2 regions of the Metabacillus sp. 84 genome follow, and region 1 is predicted to be linked to the other one. Evidence: riboswitches for the same ligand, from Rfam matches in the RefSeq annotation. Region 1 holds a riboswitch; the other holds the start of a gene.
What was found. Region 1 has a riboswitch for cyclic di-AMP ahead of ACQCV8_RS01185 (dicarboxylate/amino acid:cation symporter). Riboswitches for the same ligand answer to the same signal wherever they lie in the genome.

Region 1 (4,125 bases):
TACCTTAACCTTCCACCTGCGAATCCGTCAGAAAATTATAAGTATTCTCTTGGTTTTTCCCAGTAAATCACCTATAATTTAATCAAGACTGACAAACTGTAACACAAAGGGGATTAGAATATGGGCAGTTTGGGATTTGGAGAAATCTTATTGATACTAGTGGTGGCACTGCTGCTGTTTGGACCAAAAAAGCTTCCGGAGCTTGGGAAAGCAGCAGGAAGAACGCTCCGGGAATTCAAAAATGCTACCCGCGGGATGATGGACGAGGATGAAGAAAAAGCAAAAAAGACAGATGAAAATCGTATCTAATAGATAGAAAATGAACCGGCATAAGGCAGCCGGTTCATTTTTTAATTGGCTATGTTAAAGCATGGGGCTGATTACTAAAACCTGTTGACTGAAAAGAAGGGCGTGAGCCTTTACGTTTGAGAGCGGCAGGATAGGGCAGATCCCGCTGCCGCATAGCGGCAAGGAGGCTTACCGCCCGCCCAAAGATAAACGAACGCCTGCTGGCTGTAATCAAAAGCTAAATTAACAGAGCCTTTTATTTAGATTGGATATCCGTATGGATAAGCTTTAAACGGGCTAACCATTTGACGGTGGGGGTTCTTCGCAGTCACACTAGTCCACCGGCAGGTCCAATTTGATTATTTACTCCATTGGCTGTGCAGAATCGGTTACTTCTTCAGGGACTTCCAGGTCATTCAGTTCATTGTACTTGCTGAACGTGCCATCGACTTTCTGATCGAGGGCAATGGTTTGGCCTTCAACATCTACTGTCATTGACATCATGACAGTTGTAGTATTCTGCAAGAAGGTCTCTTTATCAATTGAATAAGAGAGCTTTAAATCAGTTAATTCTGCAGATGCACCGTCTACGCCAAGAGAAGAAGTAATTTGATTAACCATATCTCCATAAAGATTTAGGAATTCTTCCTTCGGTTCATCAATAGAAATGATGTATTCACTGTCTTCTTCTTTGACCTTAATATCTCCTGCAACTTCTTGTAATCCTTCCAAATCAGCCGCCGGGTTTGATTGAGCTTCAGATCGTACCATTGGGTTATTAGGATCTGTGGCCATTACGGCCCACTCTCCGCCATTTTGAGATACATAAGAGTTGTCTTTGGTTACATATGATTCAAAAGAAAATTCAGACCCGTCTGCTGCAGATTTCGTTGTATTTACAGTGTGGATCAGCATTGGATCCATATTTTGCTCTATTTGCATAGAGGCATCCGTTTTGATTTCTTGCTGTCCATCATCAACAGTCTGGTCCACTGTCATTTCACTGGAGAAGCTCTTCACATCTTCATAAGCCGCAATCGACTTTTCCAAAACCTGTTCTGCAGTTAATTCTTCTGCAGGCTGTTCTTCTGATTTTTCTGTTTCTTCCGCTGCAGGCTCCTCAGCTTCTGCTGCTTCTGCTTCTTTTGCTTCTGTTCCATTTTCAGACGCTTCATCCTCTTTTGACCCTGTAGCTGTTTTCTCCTCTTTGGGAGCGGCAGTTGTTTCTTCCTTCGCCGTACCGCAACCGAATAAAACCAATGAAAGGATCAAAAACATGGAAGAAAGTTTTGCTGTCATTTTCAAATGTGTCACTCTCCAGTCGTTTTTTTATACAGCCTTTGGGACTGCTAACATAAAATTCCATACCCTTGGTTTTCATAAACCAAACAGAAATTTAAGATAAAATACCTGTTTTATTTAAAAAAATTTCTATTATACCCTTATTTTGGAATAAAATGACGATTTTTCTCGAAAAATTGTAATTGCAAATTGACAAACTATTCGTATATAATGAAACTACAAAATCATATTTATGCGCTTAATCCCACACGGGAACGGGGGAACCAATCAGTGCGGCCGCACTAGGGGTGAATCCTTTTACAGGTAGGACATATTCTCTTCGTCCGAATCCGACAGCTAACCTCGTAAGCCTAAGAAGAGACGCTTCAGTGGAATGTCAAGCTACGGATCCGAAATTTGACCCTATAAGCCGCGAGATCTCTTCTCGCGGCTTTTTTGCGTATTTTCCAGAATGGGTTTTACAAGCATCTTGTTTTGGGTAAATCTGCTAGGCTACACTTCTAATCTAACAATTCGTAAAACGGGAGGTCATTTATGAAACTAGCGACGAAAATTATTATTGGACTTATTGCCGGAGCTATTGTCGGAATTATTTTAAACGTTACTTCTCCGGATTTATTTAAACAGCTGGATACGTTCCTATTTACTCCGCTTGGACGCATCTTCCTGAATTTAATAAACATGCTCGTTGTTCCCATTGTCTTCTTCTCTATTACTCTTGGTGTAGCAGGCCTTGGAGATCCGAAGAAGCTTGGAAGAATCGGCTTGAAGACCATTGGGTTTTTCCTTTCGACAACAGCTATTGCAATTACAATTGCACTGGGTTTGGCACTCATCATCCAGCCTGGAAATGCTGGGGAGTTTAATACGGAAAGTGCCAGCTATGAAGCGCAGGAAGCTCCTTCCGTTTCAGATACACTGCTGAATATTTTCCCGAAAAATCCAATTGAAGCAATGGCGAGCGGCAACATGCTTCAAATCATCGCATTCTCTGTATTTATTGGAGTTGGAATTGCGATTCTTGGGGAGAAAACATCTGCTCTGAAAAAGGTCCTTGAACAAGGAAATGAGCTAATGATGTATCTTGTCGGGCTTGTTATGAAATTTGCGCCATACGGGACGTTTGGTCTGATTGCGACAGCAATTGGCAGCCAGGGATTCGATGCGATTAAAGCGATGGGAGTTTATTTTATCGTCGTTCTTATTGCACTTATTGTTCACGCAATCGTGACGTATGGTTCCAGTGTCATGATCTTTGCGAAAAAGAATCCAATCTGGTTCTTTAAAGGATTTGCACCGGCAATGACCGTTGGCTTCAGTACGTCAAGCAGTAATGCGACTCTTCCGCTTTCGATGGAAACAGCCCAGAAAAATCTTGGCGTTCCAAAGCAAATCAGCGGATTTGTTCAGCCTCTTGGGGCAACCATTAATATGGATGGAACGGCGATCATGCAAGGGGTGGCTACAGTATTTATAGCCCAGGTTTATGGGGTGGATTTAACGATCACGGCTCTATTGACCGTTGTTCTTACAGCTGTCCTTGCAAGTATCGGAACGGCGGGGGTTCCTGGAGTAGGATTAATTATGCTGGCACTTGTCCTGAATTCAGTTAATCTTCCAGTAGAGGGGATAGCCTTAATACTTGGAATCGACCGTCTTCTTGATATGGCCAGAACTTCACTTAACATTACCGGGGATGCCGCATGCGCAGTAATCGTGGCAGAGACGGAAAAGAAGAATGGAAGCCTGCCAACTGAAGAAAAAGTTGTGCAAAGCATGTAAATCTTTCAGGAGAAAAGCCGGCAGCGGTAAAGCTGCCGGCTTTTTGTATGACCGGAAATTTTCTGCAGAATACTTGTCTTTTTCAGACGTATAGTAGAATAAAGGATTTTAAGGTGCAAAGGAGCAGCATATGAAAGAATTTATTTTTAGTATGTTCGAGGGACTTGCTGATTTAGGCTACTTTGGAATTGCCATTGGCTTGATGATTGAAATGATTCCAAGTGAGATTGTGCTTGGTTATGGAGGATATCTGGTCTCCTTAGGGAGAATAGGATTTGCCGGAGCTGTTGCAGCTGGAGTAATTGGAGGAACACTGGCTCAGCTGTTTCTTTATTGGCTTGGGTATTACGGGGGCCGTCCGATTCTAGAGAAATACGGGAAGTATCTTCTCGTCAATAAAAAACACCTCGACTTATCCGAGCAATGGTTTGGAAAATACGGAACAGGGGTCATTTTTTTCGCGCGGTTTATTCCTGTTGTAAGGCATGCCATCTCGATTCCGGCGGGCGTAGCCAAAATGCCTGTTTGGAAATTTACAGTGTATACTGTTGCAGCCATGATCCCGTGGACCATTTTATTTTTAATTCTCGGCATTCAGCTTGGAAGCAACTGGATGCATATTAAGGAAGCTGCTCAGCCCTATATGATTCCGCTTATTATTATATTTTTGATGGTCATAGCCGTTTATCTGTTTGCTAAAAGCGCAAATAAAAGAAAAACAGCTTAAACTCTGCGGCTGCAGAGTTTTTTATT
Region 2 (12,574 bases), on a different contig from region 1:
TAGGAATCTACATAGCGGGCTGAGCCCGCTTTCTTTTATACTGTTAGAAAGCGCTTACTTATAAAGGTGGGATTGATATGCTGAACGCAGAATTCAAAGAAAGATTGATTGCCGCTGTCGGCAAAAGCAACGTAGAAGACTCGAACGCAAGCCGTCTTGTCTATTCCTATGATGCGACACCGAATTTCCAGGCGCTTCCGGAAGCTGTCGTATCACCCAGATCTGCTGGAGAGGTATCCCAGGTAGTCAAGCTTTGCGGACAATACAGTGTCCCGATTGTGCCTAGAGGATCCGGTACGAACCTTTGTGCCGGGACCTGCCCGACAGAAGGCGGGATTGTCCTCCTATTTAAGCACTTGAACAAAATTCTTGAAATCGATGAAGAAAACCTGACTGTCACAGTTCAGCCTGGGGCGCTTACTTTGGATATCATCCATGAAGTTGAAGCAATTGGACTGTTTTATCCTCCAGATCCCAGCTCTATGAAAATTTCTACAATCGGAGGAAATATCAGTGAAAATTCCGGAGGACTGCGCGGACTGAAATACGGTGTTACCCGTGATTATGTTATGGCTTTAGAGGTTGTTCTCGCTAATGGAGACATCATCCGGACAGGGGGAAAGCTTGCGAAAGACGTGGCAGGCTATGATTTTACCCGTTTGTTTGTCGGCTCTGAAGGAACACTTGGAATTGTAACTGAGGCAACACTGAAGCTGATCCCAATGCCGGAATCAAAAAGCACGATGCTCGCCATGTATCAGGATCTGGAAGCAGCCGCAAAATCCGTTTCAGCCATTATCTCCGGAAAAATCATTCCTGCAACGCTTGAATTTTTAGATCAGCCGACCTTGAAGGCAGTCGAAGACTTCGCCAATATTGGACTGCCGACGGATGTGAAAGCGGTTCTGCTTATAGAGCAGGACGGTCCTGAAGATCTTGTAGCAAGGGATATGCAAAAAATGGCGGACATCTGCAAAAAGGAACAGGCCGTTTCGGTTCAGCTTGCGCAAACGGACCAGGAAGCAGAAGCACTGCGGACTGCGAGGCGGTCAGCCTTATCCGCTCTTGCCCGATTGAAACCTGCAACCATTCTCGAGGATGCGACTGTACCAAGATCCGAAATAGCAAACATGGTCAGAGCCATCAATGAAATTGCGTTGAAATACCGGGTTCAGATTTGTACGTTCGGACACGCAGGCGACGGGAACCTCCATCCAACTGCTGCAGCCGATGCCCGGGACAATGACGAAATGGAACGGGTTGAAAAAGCATTTGCAGAAATATTTGAAAAAGCAATAGAACTCGGCGGGACCATTACCGGAGAGCATGGAGTCGGTGAAATGAAGGCACCTTATCTCGAATTAAAATTAGGGGCAGCTGGCATATCGGCAATGAAAGCTGTTAAAAACGCGCTGGATCCCGGCAACATCATGAACCCGGGGAAAGTATTTGCGAAAGACACAAGAAAAAGGGTGGTCGTGTCATCATGACAACAGAACAGGAAAGGGAAAAAATACAAGACCAGTTCAAGCAGCGCATGAATGAAGATGAACTGCTGAACTGTATGAGATGCGGCTTCTGTCTTCCCTCCTGCCCGACATATATCGAGTCAGACTTTGACGAAGCCCACTCACCAAGAGGAAGGATCGCTTTGATGAAGGGCGTCGTCGATGGATTGATCGAACCTGATGAAGATGTGGAGCGGTCATTGGATCTTTGCCTTGGCTGCCGGGCATGTGAGCCGGTTTGTCCATCAGGTGTGAGGTACGGACATTTACTGGAGGAAGCACGCGATATTATCAATCAAAATAAAAAGCATTCCCTTCCTGTCAGGGTGTTGAGGAAGGCTGCATTCCACCATTTGTTCCCCCATCAGAGCAGGATGAGAAATATCACCGGTCTGCTTGGGTTTTATCAGCGGTCGGGCTTGCAGAAGATTGCCCGGAATATCGGGGTTCTGAAGCTGTTTCCTGAAACGCTGGCGACAATGGAGAAAGTGCTCCCTCCCGTACCGCCGATGAAAGAATTGAAAAATCGTCCTGAATTCCTGCCCTCTCAAGGAGCGGCCTCTAAACGTGTGGCCTTTTTCAGCGGCTGTTTAATGGATACGATGTTTATGGACACCAATAATAAGACCGCCAAGCTCCTTCAGGCAGCTGGCTGTGAGATCGTCATTCCGAAAAACCAGGCATGCTGCGGGGCCCTTCACGGACATAGCGGAGAAAAAGCGGAAGCAAAAGAGCTTGCAAAACGAAATATTCAGGCTTTTGAGAATCTGAATGCAGACTATATCATCACCAATGCAGGCGGCTGCGGAGCCTTTCTTATTGAATATGGTCATCTCCTGCAGGATGAACCGGACTGGCGGGAAAGGGCAGAAGCGTTTTCCGCAAAACTTAAGGATTTTACAGAGGTGCTGATTGAGTGCGGGTTTCATCACAGCATCCCTCTTTCTCTCTCCTCCAGGGTAATTACCTATCAGGATTCCTGCCATCTTAAGAATGTCATGCGCACCTCCTCCGCTCCCAGAAAACTGCTTCATGCCATTAAAGGAGCCGAGCTCAGGGAGATGAAGGATGCAGACCGCTGCTGCGGGTCAGCCGGAATTTACAATATTGTTGAATCAGAGATGAGTATGCAAATTCTTGATCATAAAATGGAGCAGGCAAAAGCCTCACATGCAGCGGTAATCGCAACCGCCAACCCTGGATGCCTTCTGCAAATGCAGCTCGGGATTGAACGGGAAGGGCTCAGCGATAAAATGAAAGCATATCATCTTGCAGATATACTGTATGAAGCAATGGAAAAAGGAGGCTAAGCCTATATAAGGGACATAGTCCACTGCAAAACCCAGTAACGGAGGTGCCTAATCCAGGTCAGTTCCTTTCTTTCACCGCCACTCTGGTTCCTGATGCCCAATCATGAATGAATTTTCTGTCATGATTTAAAAAAGGGACAATCAAATAAACCAAGGCGGCACCATTTGCAGCGTAGGCAACCATGATTATGACCAGCTCTGGCAAATCGGTCGGCAAAAAAAATCTCCAAACGGCAAAATGAGCCATCTCCCAAGGTAAAAATTTTATCATCGATCGAACAAGTGACCTGGATAGACTTACCCCTGTATTTACTGAGCCCGCTACTCTTAATTTTGCTGCTCTTTTCCCCAGGGTCGTCTGAAATGGAGAAGCTTCAAAAATGCTAAAGTACAAATACACAGGCAACGTTAAAATAAAAAAGCTGCTAAGATGCGCAGTAAACGCATTACCCATAAACAAAGGCGATAACAGAGGAGATAAAAGACCCAATACCATCCCATATCCCACTATGATTATGTAGTCAATCAAAAAAGCAGTGAAACGGCGCCTCATAAACATTCCCCCCCTCTTTATGTAGATCATATGCGTTACAGGTAAAACACTGATCCATATCAGGGTTGATTTTTCATGAGGGAGGGATACGTTGGATTTACTTTAAGTGTGAAATAAGAGAATGGGTGCAGCCGCTATTTATTGCATAGCCTAAAGGCGCAGCTTATCCCCTTAACAACGGAAGAGTACAGCATCGGAAAGCGCCACCTGATTTAATAATTTCCGATAGATCGGCTTCGATGATTTCATAACCAAGTTTCTTCAGCTGATTATTTGTGTGCTTGTTACCTGGCAGGGCGATCAGCTTCTTATAGTCGATCGAGAGCACATTCACACCCAGTCTGAATTGATCCTCTTCGTTTACTTCAATCATGTTAAATCGTGCCGACAGCTTATCAATTTCATCCTGATTAAGTGCCGGTGGATATAAAAGCGCTTCATTTTCCGAAATAATATTAAACACACAATCCAGATGGAGGTATTCTTTTTTAATCGGAACAGGAACGATTTCATACCCCGGCAAATAATTTTGAAGCAGTGGAACACTCTCAGAGGAAGTTCTTTCGCTGATCCCTACATAAACGGTCCGGCCATGAATGAGGACATCTCCCCCCTCAATTCCAGCCCCCTTCAAATCCACGAATTCAGCATCTGCGTTTGTCAGCCATTCCTTTAATAAAGCTTCTTCTCCAAACCTGATGTCCATTTCCATATTGGCAATAAATATCTTCCTTCCGATCGTAAACCCTATATCTCTTGTGAACACTTGCTCGGGGTACTTTTCAGACGGTTCCAGAAGGTGCGTCTCAATACCCTGAGACTCAAGAATCCGGACAAACTCTTTATGCTGCCTGGCAGCCTTTTCTGTGTTTAATTTTTCATGCTGATAATGTTTTTGTGTCTCATTAATAACCTCTTCAATTTTCAAATATTTCGCAGGGCACAATAAAACATGCTTCAATGGAGCAAATTCGGTTTCGCAGTAGATCTGGAACTCAGATTCAGACATCGATAATCCTCCCAGTAAGCTAATGATTATGAGAATTAGTGTCTCCATATAGATGCCAGTTAACCCATTACGAGTGCGAAGCTATCGGTTTATATGAAATACATCCATAAATGTTCAGATTTTGTTAAAGAGCTGCTCCGCACAATATTCAATAATTTCCCTCCTGCGGATAATACCGATAAATATCCCCTGATCATCCACTACAGGAACAAAATTCTGTTCCATTGCCCTGGAAATAATCTCTTCCATTTTGGCATGTATGGGAACAGGTTCGTTCGTTCGGTGCAGTTCTATTTCACTGATACTGATTCTATTCGTCGTGTCAAAAGTTAAGTTGGGAGTATTTTTTAATTTCCAAAGCAAGTCGCCTTCCGTAAGGGTGGCAACATATCTTCCTTCATCATCTAAAAGCGGAAGGGCCGTATAACGGTGGTATTCCATCTTTTCCAGCGCCTGTCTCATGGTCGATTGAACGGGCAAGTGAATGACTTCTTTTTTTGGGAGCAAGAAAAACGCTATGTTCATTTTGCATATTAACCCCTTTTTGATTTCGTATATAGTTCGGCAATACAAAAAGACCGTCGATTTCCAAAAGGCAAAAGCTGCAGAAAAAAACAGCATAAAAAGCCCTTTAGAACAAGGCGGTCTCGTGACCTCCTTCGCTTTAGCCTGCGAAGTTAGCTGACGGGCAGGATGGCGAAAGAGTTCTTTCATCCCTTCTATAAATAGAATTAGCCCCTGAAAATTGGTTCCTCCGCTCCCGCTGTGCGGGATTAAGCCATTTACATTTTCATGTCTATATTACTCTCACCCATAGCCCTATGTAAATGTGAGATTTTTACTATAAGCCAGCCTGTGATTCATTGCCGTTCCAATATCCGGAATTTGCTCTGAATTTCATACTTTTGCGGAAGATTATGACTTTTTACTTGTTCCTATTAAGAAAACGAATTCATTTTTTTCAATTAACCCCTTTCTTATTAGTTGGAAATCAGTATAATAGGAAAGGGCATTCGACGTCATTAATCGACAGTTTTTTCTGCAGCCGTGTGCTAGCTTGGGAAAGTTTGGGTAAAGATAAGTACATGCAGCAATTGCTTATACGGTCCCTTGTCATCATTCGTTTACTACATAAGGAGGTTTCAGCATTGAATATCATCATTCCGCTACTAGGGATTGCGGTCGTTCTGCTGCTGGCGTATTTAGTCAGCAACAATAAAAAACAAATTAAGTATAAACCGATCATCATCATGCTTGTACTTCAAATAATCTTAACCTTCATCCTCTTAAATACAGGCATTGGTTTGTTTATCATTGAAGGAATTTCTGCCTTATTCACGAAACTGTTAGAGTATGCCGCAAGTGGAATCAACTTTGTTTTTGGCGGAATCGCAAACGCAGAAGAAATGCCTTTTTTCCTGAATGTCCTGCTTCCGATCGTATTTATCTCCGCTTTAATCGGAATTGCCCAGCACATTAAACTTCTTCCGCTTATCATCAAATACCTTGGATTGGTCCTGAGCAAAATAAACGGTATGGGCAAACTTGAGTCTTATAATGCAGTTGCCTCAGCTATTTTCGGTCAATCTGAAGTATTTATATCCGTTAAGAAACAGCTCGGATACCTGCCGGATCACCGGTTGTACACATTATGCACATCAGCTATGTCAACGGTCTCGGCCTCTATCCTTGGAGCATATATGACAATGATCGATCCGAAGTTTGTCATTGTAGCTTTGGTGCTTAACCTTTTCGGCGGATTTATTATCGTAAATCTTATCAACCCGTACGAGGTTACAGATGAAGAGGACTTCGTCCAGGTTCAAGAGGGGGAAAAGCAGACCTTTTTCGAAATGCTTGGCGAATACATCATGGACGGATTCAAAGTAGCGATTATCGTTGGAGCTATGCTGATTGGATTTGTTGCTCTTATTGCAGCGATTAATGACCTGTTCAGCATTATTTTCGGTATCACGTTCCAAACGATGCTTGGTTATGTATTTGCTCCATTTGCCTTCATGATTGGAGTACCTGCAGCAGAAGTTGTACAAGCCGGTACAATAATGGCAACCAAGCTCGTCTCCAATGAGTTTGTCGCCATGCTGGATCTGTCGAAAATGACAGAGCTTTCCGAACGGACGACAGCGATCATATCCGTTTTCCTCGTTTCCTTTGCAAACTTCTCCTCCATCGGTATTATCACCGGTGCCGTAAAAGGATTGCACGAACAAAAAGGAAACGTCGTGGCCCGCTTCGGAATGAAACTGCTATACGGAGCTACCTTGGTCAGTTTCTTATCAGCAGCAATTGTCGGTTTGCTTATTTAAAATAGCCGCGCGGCTTTTGATGCCGCGCGGCCTTTTTATTCGTCTTCTATAAGGGTTTCAGCAAGAATGGCATGGCCCCTCTGCACCTTGTTTGCCTGGCAAGATTGCCTGAGCGCTGGGTGACTAAACTAATCTGCCGGCTATTTTTTGGCCTCGCTTCGGCGCTGTTTAACAGGACTTAAAGGTACAGAGGCCTAAGGCCCCGTATTGTTTCATGTCAAATTACTTTTTCCGGCCGGTATAGACATAAATAGCATCTCTCAAAAATTCAGCGAGTCCGGGCTGCTGCTCATCATAATACGCTTTAAACCGTTCGTCTTCTGCATACATGTCCCCCAGTCCCGCATGTGCCTCTTTGCTGTACTCTGCCCAGTAGTGATTGAGCCATTGCTTGTGGAGGCGGACTGTATTTTGCGCTTCAGCGCTAGCAGGATCACCTGTTTTGTAGGCTTCAGCTAATGCCGTTTTCACTTTCTGTTCAAGCAGGGTTACTTCCTCGTACTGCTCTTTGGACATGTTTTTCAATTTTTCATTTGACCGCCTAATGGCATCCTCTCCGTATTTACTGCGAATTTCCTTTCCATACTTTTCCTCATTTTCGTCTATCTGCTTTTGTTTAAAGCCTTCGAACTTTTCGTGATCTGACATGGTTATTCTCCCTTCGTCCGCTGCGATTGTCTTTTCCACATTGGAAATGAGCAAATCGAGCTGCTTCCGTTTTTCCAGGAGTTTTTCACGATGTTCTATAAGGGCTTTGGCTCCGCTGAAGGAAGGGTCAGCCAGTATTGCCTGAATTTGTTCGAGACTGATGCCCAGTTCACGGTAGAAAAGAATCTGCTGCAGCCGATCTACTTCTGCAGCCCCATAAATTCTGTACCCCGACGAGTTCATTCTAGCCGGCTTTAGAATGCGGATCTCATCGTAATATCGCAAGGTTCTGGCTGTAACTCCCGAAATCTTCGCAAGCTTCTGCACAGTATATTCCATCTGTGTTCACCTCCTGATAAGTTCAGATTACACCTTGACGCAGCGTGAAGGTCAATGGCTTTATACATTTTACATTTCAGCCATATTTTAGATGCCGGCATGCTTCATAAGCAGTGGAAGCAGCTTTGAATCAGATTAAAAAAGAGTAGAGTTTATGTTCACGTACCTCCATAATGGATATGAATTCTTAAAGGAAGGGAACCGAAATGAACATCCGACATGATCAGCAGAAGCATTTAGAACGAGTCATCGATTATATAGAAGATAATATCCAGGAGGCTCTCCCGCTGGAAAAGCTTGCAGCCGTCTCCACGTATTCGGCCTTCCATTTTCAGAGGCTGTTTAAGAGGATGACAGGCGAAACCCCTGCCACCTATGTAAAGCGGCTTCGTCTGGAGGATGCTGCCCATTTGCTTATTTATGAGCCAGACCTTCCTGTAACTCATGTGGCACATCAGTGCGGATTTTCATCATTATCTTATTTTACCTCTTCTTTCAGGGAAGCATTTGAAAGCAGTCCGAAAGAATGGCGTGAAGGATCTTATTTGGCACGCTTTCCGCGTGAGTATAAAGATAGCAAGAAATCGAAACTTTTCAGCAAGAATAGAGAAGCAATATGGACCCCTCACCACTATAATCAGTTTAGGTGGCTTGACTTAAGCAAGGTTCAGATCATTCATCTCCCTTCCTGCAAAACTGAAAAAAGACATCATATGGGTTCTTACATCAGCGGAATTCCCCAGACTTGGGGGGAACTCTATCACTGGGCTAACGCGAGAGACCTTATACATCAAGATGCGCTGATGCTTGGTTATCCGAAGAATAACCCTTACATTACCCCGCCAGAGAAGAGCCGGTACGAATGTCATATAGAGCTAGAAAGCAGGACCGCAGAGGGTGTGAACCTGTCCTCATTTCATGGAGGGAAGCATGTGCTGTATGAATTTGATGAGCCGGTACCATACAGCGATCGGGGAATGCTGATTGAGTGTTATTCTGAACTATACAGCTTCTGGCTTCCCGGGAGCGGGTTCAAATACTTAGGAAAACCTGTTGAACTGGTTCAGGTGAGACCTCTGCCAGGAACCCTCAAGCTTGATTGCAGGATCAAAGCCATCGCACTTGCTATTGAACCTAAATAGAATAGGAGGAAAAATATATGGGAATTGACTGGACACAGATGAATGTTTGGGCGATTTTAGCCGGCGGTGCACTATACATGTTCTATGGAGCCATTTATTATTCTATTTTACTAAAAAATAAAGGTGAATTTGCCGCTAATGAAAGCAAAGGGCCGGGCAAATATGCCGCCTCAGCTGCAATCGCGTTCATCAGTTCACTTTTAATTGGAATTCTTGTCGTTTCGGCCGGTGCCGAAACATGGATTTCTGGAGCCGCTGCAGGTTTCATAGTAGGGCTGATCATCACTCTCGTTTACTTGAAAAATTCTTTGTTCGGCTTACTGAGCAGAAGAGCTCTTTTCATCGCGGCCGGTGACCATCTCATTATTTTCACCCTGCTTGGAGCAGTCCACGGAATTTGGTCATGAAAGAGCCGTACTCGTCTTGAGTACGGCTCCTTGTTATTTTTTCATAAGCAAATACATAAAGTACGGGGCTCCAATGATGGCTGCCACGATTCCTGCCGGTACCCCCTCTGGTTCGATTACATTCCGGCCTATTGTATCAGCCAGCAGCAGGAGCCAGCCGCCTAAAAGAATCGCAGCAGGCATGAACAATTGGTGTCTTGGGCCGAGTATTGCTTTTGCGATGTGCGGGGCGAGCAGACCTATAAAAGCAATTCCTCCTGTCACAGAAACGGCAGAAGCTGCAAGTGCTACAGCTGCAAGCAGCAGAACAACCCGTTCCTTCTCAAGTGAAATCCCAAGTCCGATTGCCGTTTGGGCGTTAAGCCCGAGGATGTTAAGCCTGTTGGCTTTATATAAAGAAAATGGGATTAGAATCACCAGCCATGGAAGAAGAGCCCACACGAAGGGCCAATCTGTCCCCCAAATACTGCCCGCAAGCCATTTTGAGATAAAATCGACTTTCTCCCTCTCTGCAGACGAGATGAGGACAATCATCAATCCTGACAGGGCGGCAGAGAAACCAACTCCGACGAGTACCAGTCTTACCGGCTGGAGGCCCTCCTGTTTGCTGAACGAGAAAAGATAAATCAGGCAGGCAGTAAGCATGGCTCCCATAAATGCAACAAACGGAAGCAAATAGATAAACGTACCAGGGTCTATTGGAGAAAACAAAAAGAAAATGGCGATTGCAGCACCGGCACCCGAATTGATTCCGATAATACCTGGTTCAGCTAAATCGTTTTTCGTAACGCCTTGTAAGATCACGCCTGAAAGAGCCAAAGCCATACCGGCAAGCAAGGTGATCACGATTCTCGGAAGACGGATCGAGAAAAGGATAAACTCTTCTTTAAACGTCCCTTGACCGAGCAGGACCGGGACAAAACGATCCAAAGAAATGGAGGAGTATCCTAACCCCATTCCTGTAAATACAGTTAAGAAAATACATACAGCCAGCCCAATCAGCACAAGCTTCTGTTTTTTGAGAAGGGATGAAGGAATCACGTAAAAGCTCTCCCTCCTTTATGAACAATATATAAAAAGAATGGCAATCCGAGTATAGAAATGACGGCCGCAACAGGAGTCTCATATGGGGCATTGATTAAGCGGGCCGCTGTATCAGCCAGCAGCATGAATGCGGCCCCTCCAATTGCAGACATTGGAAGGATATAGCGGTAATCCGTACCGACAATCCATCTGACGATATGAGGGACCATTAATCCTGCAAAGGCCATATTTCCAGCCAGCGCCACAGCGGCACCTGTAAGAATGATAATCACGATAAACAAAATCGCTTTTATTTGACCGGTCCGCTGCCCTAAGCCTACCGCAACCTCTTCACTTAAACTGAGAATCGTCAGCTGCTTCGACAGGAGGATCGCGATCAGGATGCCGACGGTTATGCTTGGAATTACAAGCTGAAGCTGTGTCCATGTTGTTCCGGCCATCCCGCCTGCGGTCCACATTGAAACATCCTTTGATAGTTTAAAATAAATGGAAAGCCCTTCCGCTATAGCGAATAGAAAGGCCGATACCGCTGCTCCGGCCAGTACAATCCGAAACGGTGAAAAACCTCCTTTTTGAGAGGCACCTATCGCCATAACCATCATTGCACCTGCTGCTGCTCCGGCAAAACAGGCGCCCATAATAACAAAATAATTGGCTCCAGGAATGAACGCCAATGTCAAGGCCAGGGCTGCATTGGCTCCTGCTGTCAGACCGAGCAGACCCGGGTCTGCGAGAGGGTTGCGTGTCATACCCTGCATGATCGCACCTGCTGCAGACAAACCGGCTCCGACAAAGATGGCTGCCAGTTCACGGGGAAATCGGATTTCCCTAAGAATCGAAAGCTTGCCGCCGGATTCATCTGTAAACAGAGCCTTCCATACATCGGAAAATGTCGTTTCTGCCGCCCCGGAGACCATAGCATAAATAAACACAAAAGCAAAAACAGCCAAAGCAATCAGCAGTTTATAAAAATATGGAAATTTTCGTTCTTTCTCTCTCATTTCTGCTCATCTTTTCTGCTCAAATTTTGGGTGTGCTTTCAAGAATCCTTTTATAGAATTACAGCTAATCGTCGAGAGGGGCAGATAACCAGAACTCTTTCGCTTTCACTTCAGGAACCTGGCGAAAAAGCGGCGCCGTCTTCCCGCTGCTTCCGCCGGAATTTTTTCATCGGATCCTTAACCTGCTTATATTAAATTATAGGTTAAGCACATTGGCTTGTTTGTTCTCGGATCGCGCCCTACCTCTGCATCGATCTGAAACACTTTCTTTAGAATATCAGGATGGATGACTTCTTCACATTCCCCGCATTTTACAATTTCCCCGTCTTTTAAGGCAATCATGTAATCGGCAAACCGGGCTGCCTGGTTCAAATCGTGAAGGACCATAACAATTGTTCTTCCCTGCTCTGCATTCAGTTTTTGCAGCAGCTCCAGGACTTCAAGCTGATGAGCCATATCCAAATAAGTTGTTGGTTCATCGAGGAAGATGATGTCTGTTTCCTGGGCAAGAGCCATGGCAATCCATACCCGCTGACGCTGTCCGCCTGATAAAGCATCTGCCGGCCTGTATTTGAAATCCTTTGTTCCGGTAACTTCAAGCGCCCAGTCTATGACTTCCAAATCCCTTTTTGACAGCCTTCCGAACCCTTTCTGATAAGGAAACCGGCCATAAGAAACAAGCTCACCCACAGTAAGCCCGCTTGCGCTTTCCTGTGTTTGAGGCAGAATCGCCATCTTCCTTGCCAAAACCTTCGTCTGTTCCTGGGAAATGTTTCCTCCATCTAATATTACAGCACCAGATTGCTGGGTTATTACACGCGTGATGGTTTTTAAAAGGGTAGATTTCCCGCAGCCGTTTGGACCGATAATCGCTGTGATTTTTTTGTCCGGGATTTCTACACTGAGATTGTTTACGATCATTCGTTCACCATAGCTGATTTGTAAGCTATCTGTGTAAAGGCGAACCATATGGAAACCCCCGTTTTCTATAGCAAAATAGGCAAATGACATTGATAATGATTATCAATGTCGCATCTTTTCTCATTTTCATCTATTTTTATAACACTGTCAATCATTAATTTGTTGTCAAGCACCGTTATTACAGGTATATTTGAGTGAGAATGATAATCAATCACATTGAATCGGGGGAAGGTACTCATGGGTGAGCTGTTTGACGTTACCATTATTGGAGGAGGGCCGGCGGGTCTTTACTCTGCTTTTTATAGCGGTTTAAGAGAAATGAAGACTAAGATTATTGAGTTCCAGCCGGAATTAGGCGGGAAAAT

Region 2: another riboswitch for cyclic di-AMP. It lies ahead of ACQCV8_RS16395 (CBS domain-containing protein); the one in region 1 lies ahead of ACQCV8_RS01185 (dicarboxylate/amino acid:cation symporter).

Annotation. Positions count from the first base shown of each region.
Region 1 covers NZ_JBNILN010000001.1:217,090-221,214, reverse strand. The annotation lists gene ACQCV8_RS01195 (twin-arginine translocase TatA/TatE family subunit) at 121-309, shown strand; gene ACQCV8_RS01190 (DUF6612 family protein) at 652-1,587, opposite strand; cyclic di-AMP (ydaO/yuaA leader) riboswitch at 1,816-1,955, shown strand; gene ACQCV8_RS01185 (dicarboxylate/amino acid:cation symporter) at 2,125-3,372, shown strand; gene ACQCV8_RS01180 (DedA family protein) at 3,503-4,099, shown strand.
Region 2 covers NZ_JBNILN010000011.1:96,852-109,425, forward strand. The annotation lists gene glcD (glycolate oxidase subunit GlcD) at 78-1,490, shown strand; gene ACQCV8_RS16380 ((Fe-S)-binding protein) at 1,487-2,818, shown strand; gene ACQCV8_RS16385 (RDD family protein) at 2,877-3,371, opposite strand; gene ACQCV8_RS16390 (dimethylarginine dimethylaminohydrolase family protein) at 3,535-4,380, opposite strand; gene ACQCV8_RS16395 (CBS domain-containing protein) at 4,495-4,905, opposite strand; cyclic di-AMP (ydaO/yuaA leader) riboswitch at 5,032-5,170, opposite strand; gene ACQCV8_RS16400 (NupC/NupG family nucleoside CNT transporter) at 5,529-6,707, shown strand; gene ACQCV8_RS16405 (MerR family transcriptional regulator) at 6,930-7,694, opposite strand; gene ACQCV8_RS16410 (AraC family transcriptional regulator) at 7,901-8,836, shown strand; gene ACQCV8_RS16415 (DUF1761 domain-containing protein) at 8,854-9,243, shown strand; gene ACQCV8_RS16420 (FecCD family ABC transporter permease) at 9,277-10,284, opposite strand; gene ACQCV8_RS16425 (FecCD family ABC transporter permease) at 10,281-11,288, opposite strand; gene ACQCV8_RS16430 (ABC transporter ATP-binding protein) at 11,475-12,257, opposite strand; gene ACQCV8_RS16435 (NAD(P)/FAD-dependent oxidoreductase) at 12,447-12,574, shown strand, end outside.